4 regions of the Pseudomonas sp. SJZ078 genome follow, and region 4 is predicted to be linked to each of the others. Evidence: predicted binding sites of a transcription regulator. Region 4 holds the regulator's gene; each other region holds the start of a gene.

Region 1 (3,175 bases), on a different contig from region 4:
CACCAGCCGTACAGTTGCAGTGCGGCGTAGACCACTTGCAGCAGCATGTCCGAATACAGCTTCACGTCGTAGAAAATCCAGCTGTACAGCAACACCATGACCAGGCCGATCGGCCAGCACCAGGGGTTCTGTTTGACGGTCAACCAGACAGCGATCACGCCGAGGGCTGCGGCAAACAGTTCAAGCCCGGACATGGCGGTTCCTTGGGGAATGGAAAAGGGGGGCGATTGTAAACGGTATGGTGGGGGCAGCTCCAACATCAATGTTGGGCGTGCCGGCGTTATCGCGAGCAGGCTCGCTCCCACAAGATTTCCGGGTTGGTCGCCAGCAGACCCCTGTGGGAGCGAGCCTGCTCGCGATGGCGGCGGGTCAGCTTCAAACCCGGAACTGTTTGAGCAGGCTGTTCAGCTGTTCGCTCAGCGCCTTGAGGCGTGCACTTGCCAGGCTCGACTGCTCCGCTGCCAGGGCGGTGCTGTGGGAGAGGCCGGCGGCCTGGGTGACGTTCTGGTTGATGTCCTCTACCACGTGGGCCTGTTGCAAGGTGGCGCTGGCGATGGAGGCGTTCAGGCTGTTGAGATTACGCAGGGCCTGGCCAATGGCGTTGAGGCTGGCGCCCGCCAGGCCTGCTTGTTCGATGGTCAGTTGCGAGGCACGGCTGCTGTCGCCGATGACTTTCACCGCGGCTTCGGAGTGAGTTTGCAGACGCTCGATCATCCCCTGGATCTCGGCGGTGGATTTCTGCGTGCGCTGGGCCAGCAACCTCACCTCATCGGCCACCACGGCAAAGCCCCGGCCCTGTTCCCCGGCGCGAGCGGCCTCGATCGCCGCGTTGAGGGCTAACAAGTTGGTCTGCTCGGCAATGGAGCGGATCACCTCCAGCACGCTGCCGATCTGGGTGCTTTCGCTGGCCAGGGTACGAATCACCTCTACCGCCTGGTCGATGGTCTGGGAAAGACGGTCGATCTGCTGCAAGCTGCCGTCGATATTGACCTGGCCCTGCTGGGCCTGGGATTCGGCGTCGCGCATTTCACTGGCGGCGTGTTCGGCGTTCTTGGCCACGTCCTGCACACCGTAGGTCACTTCGTTGATCGCCGTGGCAACCAGTTCCATCTGCTGCGATTGCTGCTGGCTGCGTTCCTGGGCCTGGGCGGCGTCGCTCCCCAGCTCATTGGACGACTGTCCCAGCGCGCTGGCTGAATCCTGCAACTGACCTACTACTTGGCGCAACTTGGTGGTAAACGCGTTGAAGTGTCGGGCCAGTTGGGTGACTTCATCCTGACCGTGGGTGTCGAGGGTGCGGGTCAGGTCGCTTTCACCGCTGGCAATATTGGCCATGGCATTCACCGTTTCCTGCAGGGGCCGCACGATGCTGCGCACGATCAGGGTCAGCAGCAGACTCATGATCAATACGATCGACAGGCCGATCAACGAGGCCTTGATCAGTTGAGCCTGGAACTCGGCCTGTACGTCATCCACGTACACCCCCGAACCGATGATCCAGCCCCAGGGCTCGAACAGTTTGACGTAGGAAGTTTTCCCAACCGGTGCCTCGGCACCCGGCTTCGGCCACAGATAGTTCACCATCCCGGCACCCTTGGCCTTGGCGATGCTGACCATTTCGTTGAACAGCGCGAAGCCGTTCGGGTCGCGGATCGCCGAGAGATTCTGGCCTTCGAGCTTCGGGTTGGTGGGGTGCATGACCATGACCGGTGTCAGGTCATTGATCCAGAAATAATCCGTCTCGTTGTAGCGCAAGCCTCGCACGGCGCTGAGGGCCTGCTTCTGGGCGGCTTCGCGGGTCAGGGTGCCGGCGGTTTCCAGGCCGTGGTAATAGCTCAGCACGCCACTGGCGGTCTGGACCACATGTTGGGTTTTCTGCACCTTGGCCTGATAGAGATCGCTGTGGATCTGTTTCAGCATCAGGGCGCCCAAGGTGAATACCATCAGGATGGCCACGACGAGGATGAGCCACAAGCGTCGGCTGATCGACACATTGCGCAAGCTATTCATACGCTGTCACTCCAGTTTCTTGTTCTTGTCATCCACGGCCGGTGGATTGCCCCCTGGGTCATAACGCGGCAGTGTTATGAGGGCTTGTCTGATAGGATTTCGGCCTCGCAACGCAAAACCTGAGCCTGCCTTGGATTTTTCATTGGTTTTCTGGGGAAGGGCGCGGGTATCGTGCACCCGCCGTGCATCATGGCATAACACTTTGATTATCGATGAGAGCCTGTCCGACGGGGCTCTTTTGGGGGATGAATGGATTTGTGGACGGCCTTTCAGGCACTGATTCTTGGCATTGTAGAAGGGCTGACGGAATTCCTGCCGATATCCAGCACGGGGCACCAGATCATCGCCGCCGACTTGCTCGGGTTCGGCGGGGAACGGGCCATGGCGTTCAACATCATCATCCAGTTGGGCGCGATCCTGGCGGTGGTCTGGGAGTTCCGGCGCAAGATCTTCGCTGTGGTGTTGGGTCTGCCCACCCAGCCCGGGGCCCGGCGGTTTACCGCCAACCTGTTGATCGCCTTCCTGCCTGCCGTGGTGCTGGGCGTGCTGTTTGCCGATCTGATTCACGAATACCTGTTCAACCCGATCACCGTGGCCGCCGCGCTGGTGGTGGGTGGTTTCATCATGCTGTGGGCCGAGCAGCGCCAGCATGAAGTACACGCCGAAACGGTGGACGAGATCACTTGGAAGGATGCACTCAAGGTTGGTATGGCCCAGTGCCTGGCGATGATTCCCGGCACCTCCCGTTCCGGCTCGACCATCATCGGCGGGTTGCTGTTCGGCCTCTCGCGCAAGACCGCGACCGAGTTCTCTTTCTTCCTGGCCATGCCGACCATGGTGGGTGCGGCTGTGTATTCGGGCTACAAGTACCGTGCGCTCTTCGTACCGGCGGATTTCCCGGTGTTCGCCATCGGTTTCGTCACCGCGTTCATCTTCGCCATGATCGCGGTCAGGGGACTGCTGCGGTTCATCGCCAGCCACAGCTATGCGGTGTTCGCCTGGTATCGGATCGTGTTCGGCTTGTTGATCCTGGCGACCTGGCAATTCGGTTGGGTCGATTGGGCGACCGCCCGGCCATGAACGATTCCGGCACTCGCAGGCACGCCGCTCGCCATACCGGAGGGGTGGTGCAGAACCTGCGGCTCAAGTTGATCGTGTTCGCGCT
Region 2 (3,175 bases), on a different contig from region 4:
GACCCACCACCGGGTTCGGTAGCGTATCTGCACCGCGAGCGTGCGGGGCAAAACAGCCAGCAGCTTGTCGGTGTCCTCCAGGCGAAATACCCCCGACAGGCGCAGATCGGCAATGGCCGCCGTGCATTTCAGATAACCCGGGCGGTAGCGGCCTACCTCGTTGAGGAAGTCCTCCAGGCGCATGTTGCGTGTGACAATCAACCCATCCGTCCAGGCGCCGGCGTCCATATCCGGCGATGGCGCCAGCGTCGCGGACGACGGGGTGATCACGTAGCTTTGCCCGGCACTCACCTGCATGGGCGCGCCGCTGGCGCTGGGATGGGAGCGGATCGCCACCGTGCCGTGGGTGACGCTCAAGCGCGTGCAATCGCTGTCCTGGCGCACGACGAAGCGCCCTTCGACGCTTTCGAACAGGCCGTGGCGGCTTTGTACTCGCAACGGGTGTGCGGTATCGCGGTTGCAGGTGAGCATGATTTCACCGCGCAGCAGGGTCACCCGGCGATGGTCGGCGTTGAAGTCCACGTTGGCGGCACTGTGGGTGTTGAGTTCAAGTCGGGTACCGTCCGGCAGTTGGAAGCCGCGTCGTTCACCCGTGGCGGTGGCGAAGTCGGCGCTCCACGGTTGCCATTGCGAATTTTTCCCCAGCCATGCTGCGCCACCCACCAGCACGAGGCCCGACAGCAGCTTCAGTGCCTGGCGACGAGCAAGGCCCTTGGCACTGTTTTCCAAGGTATCGAGGGCCGTATGAACGCCGGGCACTGCCCGTAGGTTCGCGGTCAGTTCGCTGTGCAGCGATTGCACCCGTTGCCAGGCCAGTTCGTGGGCCGGGTCGGTAGCGCGCCAGGCGTCACACTGTCGGCGCAGGGCGGGATCGCAAGCGTGGTCGCGCAGGCGCAGCAACCAATTGATCGCTTGCCTGACGACCTGCTGCGGCGGGCCGCTGCGGTGGATCCGGGTGTTATCCAGCGGCTCAGCTTTCATAGCGCAACACATAGCAGTGGTATAGCGCATCGGCCACATGACGCTCCACCGAGCGCAACGAGATACCCATCTGTTCGGCGATCTGCTTGTAGGTCAGGCCCTCGCACTGGGCCAGCACAAAGGCCCGGCGTACTTTCGGCTTGAGGCCTTCGAGCATCCGCGCAATGGCTTCCAGCAGTTCCAGGATCAAGGCTTGGGCTTCGGCACCCGGGGTTTCGGCTTGTGGCAGGTGGGCGATGGTTTCGAGGTAGGCGCGCTCGATTTCTTCCCGCCGCCAGTGGTCGATCACCAGGCCCTGGGCGATGGTGCGCAGGAATGCCCGCGGAGCCTTGAGTTCCAGGCGCTCGCTGCGTTGCAACAGGCGGACGAACGTGTCGTGGGCCAGGTCCGCCGCATCGGCAGCATTGCCCAATCGGCTGCGCAGCCATGTATTGAGCCAGCCGTGATGATTGCTGTAGAGCGCCTGTACTGCAAACTCGGAAGATGACATGAACGCGACGGGCCTGACGTTGCAAATGATAATGTGTCGCATTGTCATCATGGGCTGGTGAATTTGCAACCACCGTTCACCCCGCCGGGGCCTTCCGTCGCCCATTTCTTCTAAACGCTAATTTTTTCCAGCCTTTGGCCGACAGCTTGATATGTGTGCACCAAAGTGGAGCAGGCCACACGTCCTGCCCGCGCTGTTACATGGATCGTGCAACCGGAACGCACCCCCACTCCCTGCATAAGAAGCCTCATCGATGAATTTGAAATTCAGTCATAAAATCCTTCTGGCCGCCTCTGGTGTGGTGGTTCTGGCGTTTGCCCTGTTCACCCTCTACAACGATTATCTGCAACGCAACACCATCGGCCGCAGCCTCGAATCTTCCATCGAGCAATCCGGTGACCTGACGGCCAGCAGCGTGCAGAACTGGATGAGCGGGCGCGTGCTGGTGCTGGAAAACCTGGCGCAGAACATTGCGCACCAGGGTGCTAACGCCGATCTGGCGGGGTTGGTCGACCAGCCGGCGCTGACGTCGAATTTCCAGTTCACTTACGTAGGCCAGGCCAACGGGGTATTCACCCAGCGTCCTGACGCAAAAATGCCCGACGGCTACGACCCGCGTCAGCGCCCTTGGTACAAACAGGCGGTGAGCGCCGACAAGACCATGCTGACCCCACCTTATTCGGCCGCCGTCGGTGGGCTGGTGGTGACCATTGCCCTGCCGGTGAAGAAGAGCGGTGAATTGCTGGGTGTGGTGGGCGGCGATCTCAGCCTGGATACCCTGGTTAAAATCATCAACTCGGTGGACTTCGGTGGCATCGGCCATGCTTTCCTGGTCAGTGGTGACGGTCAGGTGATCGTCAGCCCGGACAAGGACCAGGTGATGAAGAACCTCAAGGACATCTACCCCGGTACGCCTGTGCGCATCGGCAAAGGTATCCAGGACGTCGAGCTGAACGGGCAGGATCGTATCCTTTCGTTCACTCCGGTGACCGGCCTGCCGGGCGCCGAGTGGTACATCGGCCTGTCGATCGACAAGGCCAAGGCCTATGCGCCGCTGAGCCAGTTCCGTACATCCGCGCTGATTGCGATGTTTGTCGCGGTCGCGGCCATCGCGTTGCTGCTGAGCCTGTTGATTCAGGTATTGATGCGTCCGCTGACCACCATGGGCCGTGCCATGCAGGACATTGCCCAGGGCGAAGGCGACCTGACCCGGCGTCTGGTCGTGCAAGGCAAGGATGAGTTCGCGGTGTTGGGTGGCTCGTTCAACCAGTTCGTGGAGCGGATCCACGCCTCGATTTCCGAAGTGTCGTCCGCCACCCGCCAGGTGCATGACCTGTCGCAGCGCGTGATGACGTCGTCCAACGCCTCTCTCGTCGGTTCGGATGAACAGAGCGCCCGCACCAATAGCGTGGCGGCAGCCATCAACCAGCTGGGTGCCGCGACCCAGGAAATCGCCCGCAATGCCGCCGACGCCTCGCAACAGGCCAGCGGTGCCAGCGAACAGGCCGACGACGGTCGTCAGGTAGTTGAAAAAACCATCCAGGCCATGACGGAGCTGTCGCAGAAAATCAGCCTTTCGTGCACCCAGATCGAAACCCTGAACGCCAGCACCGACAACATCGGGCACATCCTGGACGTGATCAAGGGCATTTCCCAGCAGACCAATCTGCTGGCCTTGAACGCCGCCATCGAAGCGGCGCGCGC
Region 3 (3,175 bases), on a different contig from region 4:
AGAAATCACTGATGGCGATGTCGATGCGGGTCATGTCGAACAACAGGAACACCACCGCGGCACAGAGCAACGGAATTCCGAGATTAAGCCCATAGAAACGGGCGCGAGCAGACGTCAGCATGGGCTGTCCTAGTCGTGGGAAAAGTTACTGAAACGTCACCGAGCGCCAGTCAGACGCTTCGATAAAACCGAGCAACCGAGGCACTTGTGGTTCGGCGGTGGAAACAAACAGCGACGCACCATAGCCAAACGTCGAGGTCGGTCGCTTGAGCGAGGTTTCCAATGCCTGCATGCATTCGCTATGGGTCACCAGGATCAGGTTGTGCCCGGCCACCTTGTGGGCCAGGGCGTTGCGCAGCAGGTCACGCCGGCAGTTGATCAACCAATCGTCGCCAGCGCTCACCTTGTTGAACATGTACCCCGCCGTCTGGGCCGTGCGGGTGGCCGGACTGTTGTAGATGTCGGTGTTATCCAGGCCCAGTTGCTCGAACCGGGCACCAAGACCTACCGCGACGGCACGGGCCCGGTCAGTGATGCCGGCAGGATCGTTCAGGCACGCAGCCTTGGAGTGATCGCAGCGCTCGACATGGCGCACCAACACGATCATTTCCCCCTTGGCCCAGCCTTCGGCCAACGTCCGGGCGCCGGCGACGTTGCCATGGGCCAGGTCCGGCACCGCCGCCGGGCTCAGCAACCAGAGGGTCAACGGAATCACGAGCAATGCCGAGGCCAGGATGACTGCGGCGTTTTGGTAGCGGGCAAACCGGCTTGTCTCGATCGAACGCGTCAAGCCGAAAAAACTCAGTCTCAGTTCCACATCAAGCCGCCCCGACGGCATCCACCCCAGTCATTCGATGGCGTGACAGTAGAGACGGCGGCGTAGGCAGGCAGTGAAATGGATGTGAAAAAAAGCTTGGTACACGCGCCTGAAGATTCGCTGACGTGCAGGATCCCGGGGAAAAAAACTTTCAGATATCGAACCGGTGGCCGATACAGGCCTGCTCCCTATTTTGCTGGCTTAACAACAACAATCTTCCAGCCAACCGACGATCAAGCAGTACAACGTTCCTGGAGGAATTTGATGAATAGCTGGTTTGGCAACATTAGCGTAAACATAAAACTGGGCCTGGGCTTCGGCCTGGTGCTGCTCCTGACCTGCATCCTGGCCGTGACCGGTTGGAACAGCCTGGGCGGGCTGATCGACCGCAGCAACTGGATGAGCGACATCACCCAGCTCAACGCCGGGCTGACCAAGCTTCGGGTCACTCGCTTGCAATACATGTTGACCAACGGCGACGAGACGGCCGCACAGACTGTGCAGACCACCCTTGATGGTTTCGTGGCGCAACAGAATGCGCTGCTGAGCAGCTTCAAGAGCCCGGAGAACGTCAAGCTGCTCAAGGCGCAGAGCGCGACCATCGGCGCCTACCAGACGTCCCTGAACAAAATGCGCAGCGCCTACCGCACCGGCAACACGGCCCGCGACGCCATGGGTGCCAACGCCGAAACGGCTTACAAACTGATCGAGGTGATTGGCGCCGATGTGGCGCAGATGACTCCGGGCGATGAGCGCTTCGCACAGTTCCAGGCGATCACCCAGGCGAAACAGGCGTTCATGCTGGCCCGCTATGAAGTCCGCAGCTATACCGCCAACAGCAATGCCGATACGGAACAGAAAGCCGTCGCCCAACTGGACGCCGCCATCGCATCGCTCAAACCGCTGAACCTGCATTTCGCCAGCACTCGTCAAGATGAACTGCGCCAGCTGGAAAACGCCCTGAGCCAATACCGCAGTGCCTTGCAGGCCTTCAAGTCGGCCACTGCCGACGCCGTGCAGGCGCGCAAGGAAATGACCGAGCAAGGCGCGACCATCGTCAACCAGAGCGAACAGCTGTATCAGATCCAGCTGGACCGCCGCGACGCCGAAAGCGCCCAGGCCCGCACGCTGCAATTGATCAGTACGTTGCTCGCCCTGCTGGTGGGCATCATTGCCGCCGTGATCATCACGCGACAGATCACCCGGCCGCTGAGCGAAACCCTGACCGTGGTCGAACGCATTGCCAACGGCGACCTGTCGCACAACGTCATCGTCACCCGCCGCGATGAACTGGGTGTGCTGCAGCAGGGCATTGCCCGCATGGGCGTGACCCTGCGCGACCTTATCAGCGGCATCCGTGATGGCGTGACCCAGATCGCCAGCGCCGCCGAAGAGCTGTCCGCCGTCACCGAGCAGACCAGCGCCGGGGTCAACAGCCAGAAAGTCGAGACCGATCAGGTCGCGACCGCCATGCACGAAATGACCGCCACCGTGCAGGAAGTAGCCCGCAATGCCGAAGAAGCCTCCCATGCAGCGGCCGCAGCGGACGGCGAAGCCCGTGCCGGCGATCAGGTGGTCAACGAAGCCATCGCCCAGATCGAACGCCTCGCCAGCGAAGTGGTACGTTCCACCGACGCCATGACCGTGCTGCAACAGGAAAGCGACAAGATCGGCAGCGTCATGGACGTGATCAAGGCCGTGGCCGAACAGACCAACCTGCTGGCCCTCAACGCCGCGATCGAAGCGGCGCGCGCGGGTGAAGCCGGTCGCGGTTTTGCGGTCGTCGCCGATGAAGTCCGTGGCCTGGCCCAACGCACACAGAAATCCACCGAGGAAATCGAAGGCCTGGTGGCCGGCCTACAGAACGGCACCCAGCAGGTGGCGGCCGTGATGAACAACAGCCGCAGCCTCACCGACAGCAGCGTGGCCCTGACCCGCAAGGCTGGGGTATCACTGGAGAACATCACCCGCACGGTGTCGAACATCCAATCGATGAACCAGCAGATCGCCGCCGCAGCCGAACAGCAAAGCGCCGTGGCCGAGGAAATCAGCCGCAGCATCATCAACGTGCGCGACGTGTCCGAACAGACCGCCGCCGCCAGCGAAGAAACCGCCGCCTCCAGCGTTGAACTGGCGCGGTTGGGCAATCAGTTGCAGATGATGGTCAGCCACTTCCGCGTCTGACGATTGCCCGCGATCGCGGTGGACCTGCCACAACAATGTCGCAGGTGCCGCCGTCATCGCGAGCGGGCTCCCTCCCACAGGGTTCTGCGATGCGCCTCAGATCCCTTGTGGGAGCGGGCTTGCTCGCGAAGGCGGTGGGTCAGCCACTTCAAGGCTGGCTGAGCCCACAGGCGT
Region 4 (3,175 bases):
CTCACCCTTGCGCAGGATGTCGAACACGTTCTCGGCAATATGGCAGCACTCCACCAGCTCGTTGAGCTGAAGGAAGCCGGCGCCTCCTTTTACAGTGTGGAAACCGCGAAAGATTGCGTTGAGCAGATCCGCATCATCCGGCCGGCTTTCCAGCTCGACCAATTGCTCGGACAGTTGCTCTAGAATCTCGCCGGCCTCAACCAGGAAATCCTGAAGGATCTCTTCATCGGCGCCGAAGCTCATTAATGGGGTGCTCCTAAAACAGGGCTAAAATCCAAGGCTGGACAGCAAATCGTCCACATCGTCCTGACCGGACATAACGTCTTCTCTTTTATCGGCATGAATTTGCGGACCTTCACCCTGAGAGAGATGTTTTTGTGGATCTTTTTCGGCAAGCATCGCTTCACGGTCGTGTTCAATGCCCGCAAAGCGGTCGACCTGGCTGGCCATCAACACCAGCTTGAGCAGATTGCCTTCGACTTCGGTGACCAATTGGGTGACGCGCTTGATCACCTGACCGGTCAGGTCCTGGTAGTCCTGGGCCAGCAGAATGTCGTTGAGGTTGCTCGCGACCGCGCGGTTATCGGCGCTGCTGCGTGTCAGAAAACCGTCGACCCGACGCGCCAGGTCGCGGAATTCCTCTGCGCCGACTTCACGACGCATGAAACGGGCCCAGTCGGCGCTCAAGGCCTGGGCTTCATCGCCAAGGCCATTGACCAACGGCGTGGCGCTTTCCACCAGGTCCATGGTGCGGTTGGCGGCGGCCTCGGTCAGCTTGACCACGTAGGACAGCCGCTCGGTCGCGTCGGTGATCTGCGAGACCTCCTCGGCCTGGGGGGTGTTCGGATCGATCTGGAAATTGACGATCGCGCTGTGCAATTCACGGGTGAGCTTGCCGACTTCCTGGTACAGACCACGATCCCGGGTCTGATTGAGCTCGTGGATCATCTGGACTGCATCGCCGAAACGACCTTTCTCAAGGCTGTCGACCAGTTCGCGGGCATGTTTTTTCAGGGTCGATTCGAAATCGCCCATTGAAGCTTCATTATTCTCCATAGCTCCCCCGTGGCGCCGTTAACCGATGCGTTCGAAGATCTTTTCGATCTTTTCTTTCAACGCCTGGGCCGTGAAGGGTTTGACCACATAGCCGTTCACACCGGCTTGGGCCGCTTCGATGATCTGCTCGCGCTTGGCTTCGGCGGTGACCATCAACACAGGAAGGTGCTTGAGTTTTTCATCGGCGCGCACATGGCGCAGCAAGTCGATACCGGTCATGCCGGGCATGTTCCAGTCAGTCACCAGAAAGTCGATGCTCCCGCTATTGAGAACCGGGATGGCAGTGGTGCCATCGTCGGCCTCGACCGTGTTGGTGAACCCAAGGTCACGCAACAGGTTTTTTATGATCCGCCGCATCGTTGAAAAGTCATCAACGATGAGGATTTTCATGTTCTTGTCCAATTCGACCTCCAAGCAGACTTAAACGCGTACAGCACCTGAACGCGCCATTTCAATCAATCCGGTACAGCATCCGACGACGGTCCGGGGCACCCGAACCGACTGTCAGCGCGCTCGCCACTCCCCCAAACGCCCCCGCAAACGGGCGGCGCACTGGCTGTGTAACTGACTGACCCGCGATTCGCTGACCCCCAGGACCTCACCGATTTCCTTGAGATTCAGCTCTTCGTCGTAGTACAGCGCCAAGACCAGTCGCTCACGCTCCGGCAAATTGGCAATCGCATCGGCCAACGCGCTCTGGAAACGTTCGTCTTCCAGGTCACGCGCAGGCTCCATGTGAGTACTCGCGCCGTCCTCGTGCAGCCCATCATGATCGCCGTCCTGCAACAGGTCGTCGAAACTGAACAGGCGGCTGCCCAAGGTATCGTTCAAAATCCCGTAATAATCATCGAGACTCAACTGGAGTTCGGCCGCAACCTCGTGATCTTTAGCGTCTCGTCCGGTTTTCGCTTCAATAGCGCGAATGGCGTCACTGACCATGCGGGTATTGCGATGCACCGAACGGGGTGCCCAGTCGCCCTTGCGGACTTCGTCGAGCATCGCGCCGCGAATGCGGATGCCGGCGTAGGTCTCGAAACTGGCGCCCTTGCTGGCGTCGTATTTGTTCGCCACTTCGAGCAGGCCGATCATGCCCGCCTGGATCAGGTCCTCGACCTGCACACTGGCCGGCAACCGCGCCAACAAGTGATAGGCGATGCGCTTGACCAAGGGCGCATAACGCTCGATCAACTCGTATTGGGCGTCCCGTGCCGATTTCTTGTAGAGGTGGTTGTAACCGCTGGCTGTCATAACACGGGCCCTGCTGTTTGTTGCACGAGACGCTCGACGAAAAATTCCAGATGCCCGCGCGGATTGGCCGGCAGCGGCCAGGTATCGACCTTCTGGGCGATTGCCTTGAATGCCAGCGCGCATTTGGAACGGGGAAAGGCTTCATAGACGGCACGTTGCTTCTGGACCGCCTTGCGTACGCTCTCGTCGTACGGCACGGCACCGACGTATTGCAGGGCAACGTCCAGGAAACGATCGGTGACCTTGGTCAACTTGGCGAACAGGTTGCGCCCCTCCTGCGGGCTCTGGGCCATGTTGGCCAGGACGCGGAAGCGGTTCATGCCGTAGTCGCGGTTCAAGAGCTTGATCAGGGCGTAGGCATCGGTGATGGAGGTAGGCTCGTCACAGACCACCAGCAGCACTTCCTGGGCGGCGCGCACGAAGCTGACGACCGAATCACCGATGCCCGCCGCCGTGTCGATTACCAGCACGTCGAGGTTGTCACCGATGTCGCTGAATGCCTGGATCAGGCCGGCGTGCTGGGCCGGCGTCAGATGAACCATGCTCTGGGTGCCGGAGGCGGCCGGCACGATGCGAATCCCGCCCGGCCCCTGCAGCAGCACGTCACGCAGCTCGCAGCGGCCCTCGATCACGTCCGCCAGCGTGCGCTTGGGTGTGAGTCCCAACAGCACATCGACGTTCGCCAGGCCCAGGTCGGCGTCCAGCAGCATGACCCGTCGGCCAAGCTCTGCCAGAGCCAGGGACAAGTTCACTGACACGTTAGTCTTGCCGACGCCACCTTTGCCGCCGGTCACCGCGATCACCTGTACGGGATGCATGCTGCCCATGTTCGTTCTTTACCTGTCTTACTTAGACGGAGGCCACATTACTG

What was found. The regulator FliA, encoded in region 4, starts transcription of late flagellar genes. The targets are predictions, from matches to a motif close to CTAAAGTTTNNNNNNNNNNNGCCGNTAA.
Region 1: a site for FliA is predicted at 2,107-2,134, ahead of FBY02_RS00550 (methyl-accepting chemotaxis protein). Genes of this name have one in related genera too.
Region 2: a site for FliA is predicted at 1,589-1,616, ahead of FBY02_RS18980 (methyl-accepting chemotaxis protein). Genes of this name have one in related genera too.
Region 3: a site for FliA is predicted at 967-994, ahead of FBY02_RS23500 (methyl-accepting chemotaxis protein). Genes of this name have one in related genera too.

Annotation. Positions count from the first base shown of each region.
Region 1 covers NZ_VIUG01000001.1:129,008-132,182, forward strand. Annotated here, with positions in the region: gene pnuC (nicotinamide riboside transporter PnuC) at 1-194, opposite strand, end outside; gene FBY02_RS00550 (methyl-accepting chemotaxis protein) at 376-2,010, opposite strand; gene FBY02_RS00555 (undecaprenyl-diphosphate phosphatase) at 2,260-3,090, shown strand; gene FBY02_RS00560 (DUF1294 domain-containing protein) at 3,087-3,175, shown strand, end outside.
Region 2 covers NZ_VIUG01000022.1:67,629-70,803, reverse strand. Annotated here, with positions in the region: gene FBY02_RS18990 (FecR domain-containing protein) at 1-981, opposite strand, end outside; gene FBY02_RS18985 (sigma-70 family RNA polymerase sigma factor) at 971-1,471, opposite strand; gene FBY02_RS18980 (methyl-accepting chemotaxis protein) at 1,725-3,175, shown strand, end outside.
Region 3 covers NZ_VIUG01000034.1:14,352-17,526, forward strand. Annotated here, with positions in the region: gene FBY02_RS23490 (phosphatase PAP2 family protein) at 1-121, opposite strand, end outside; gene FBY02_RS23495 (histidine phosphatase family protein) at 146-817, opposite strand; gene FBY02_RS23500 (methyl-accepting chemotaxis protein) at 1,082-3,001, shown strand.
Region 4 covers NZ_VIUG01000012.1:30,602-33,776, forward strand. Annotated here, with positions in the region: gene FBY02_RS13205 (chemotaxis protein CheA) at 1-243, opposite strand, end outside; gene FBY02_RS13210 (protein phosphatase CheZ) at 268-1,056, opposite strand; gene FBY02_RS13215 (chemotaxis response regulator CheY) at 1,075-1,446, opposite strand; gene fliA (RNA polymerase sigma factor FliA) at 1,561-2,304, opposite strand; gene fleN (flagellar synthesis regulator FleN) at 2,301-3,131, opposite strand.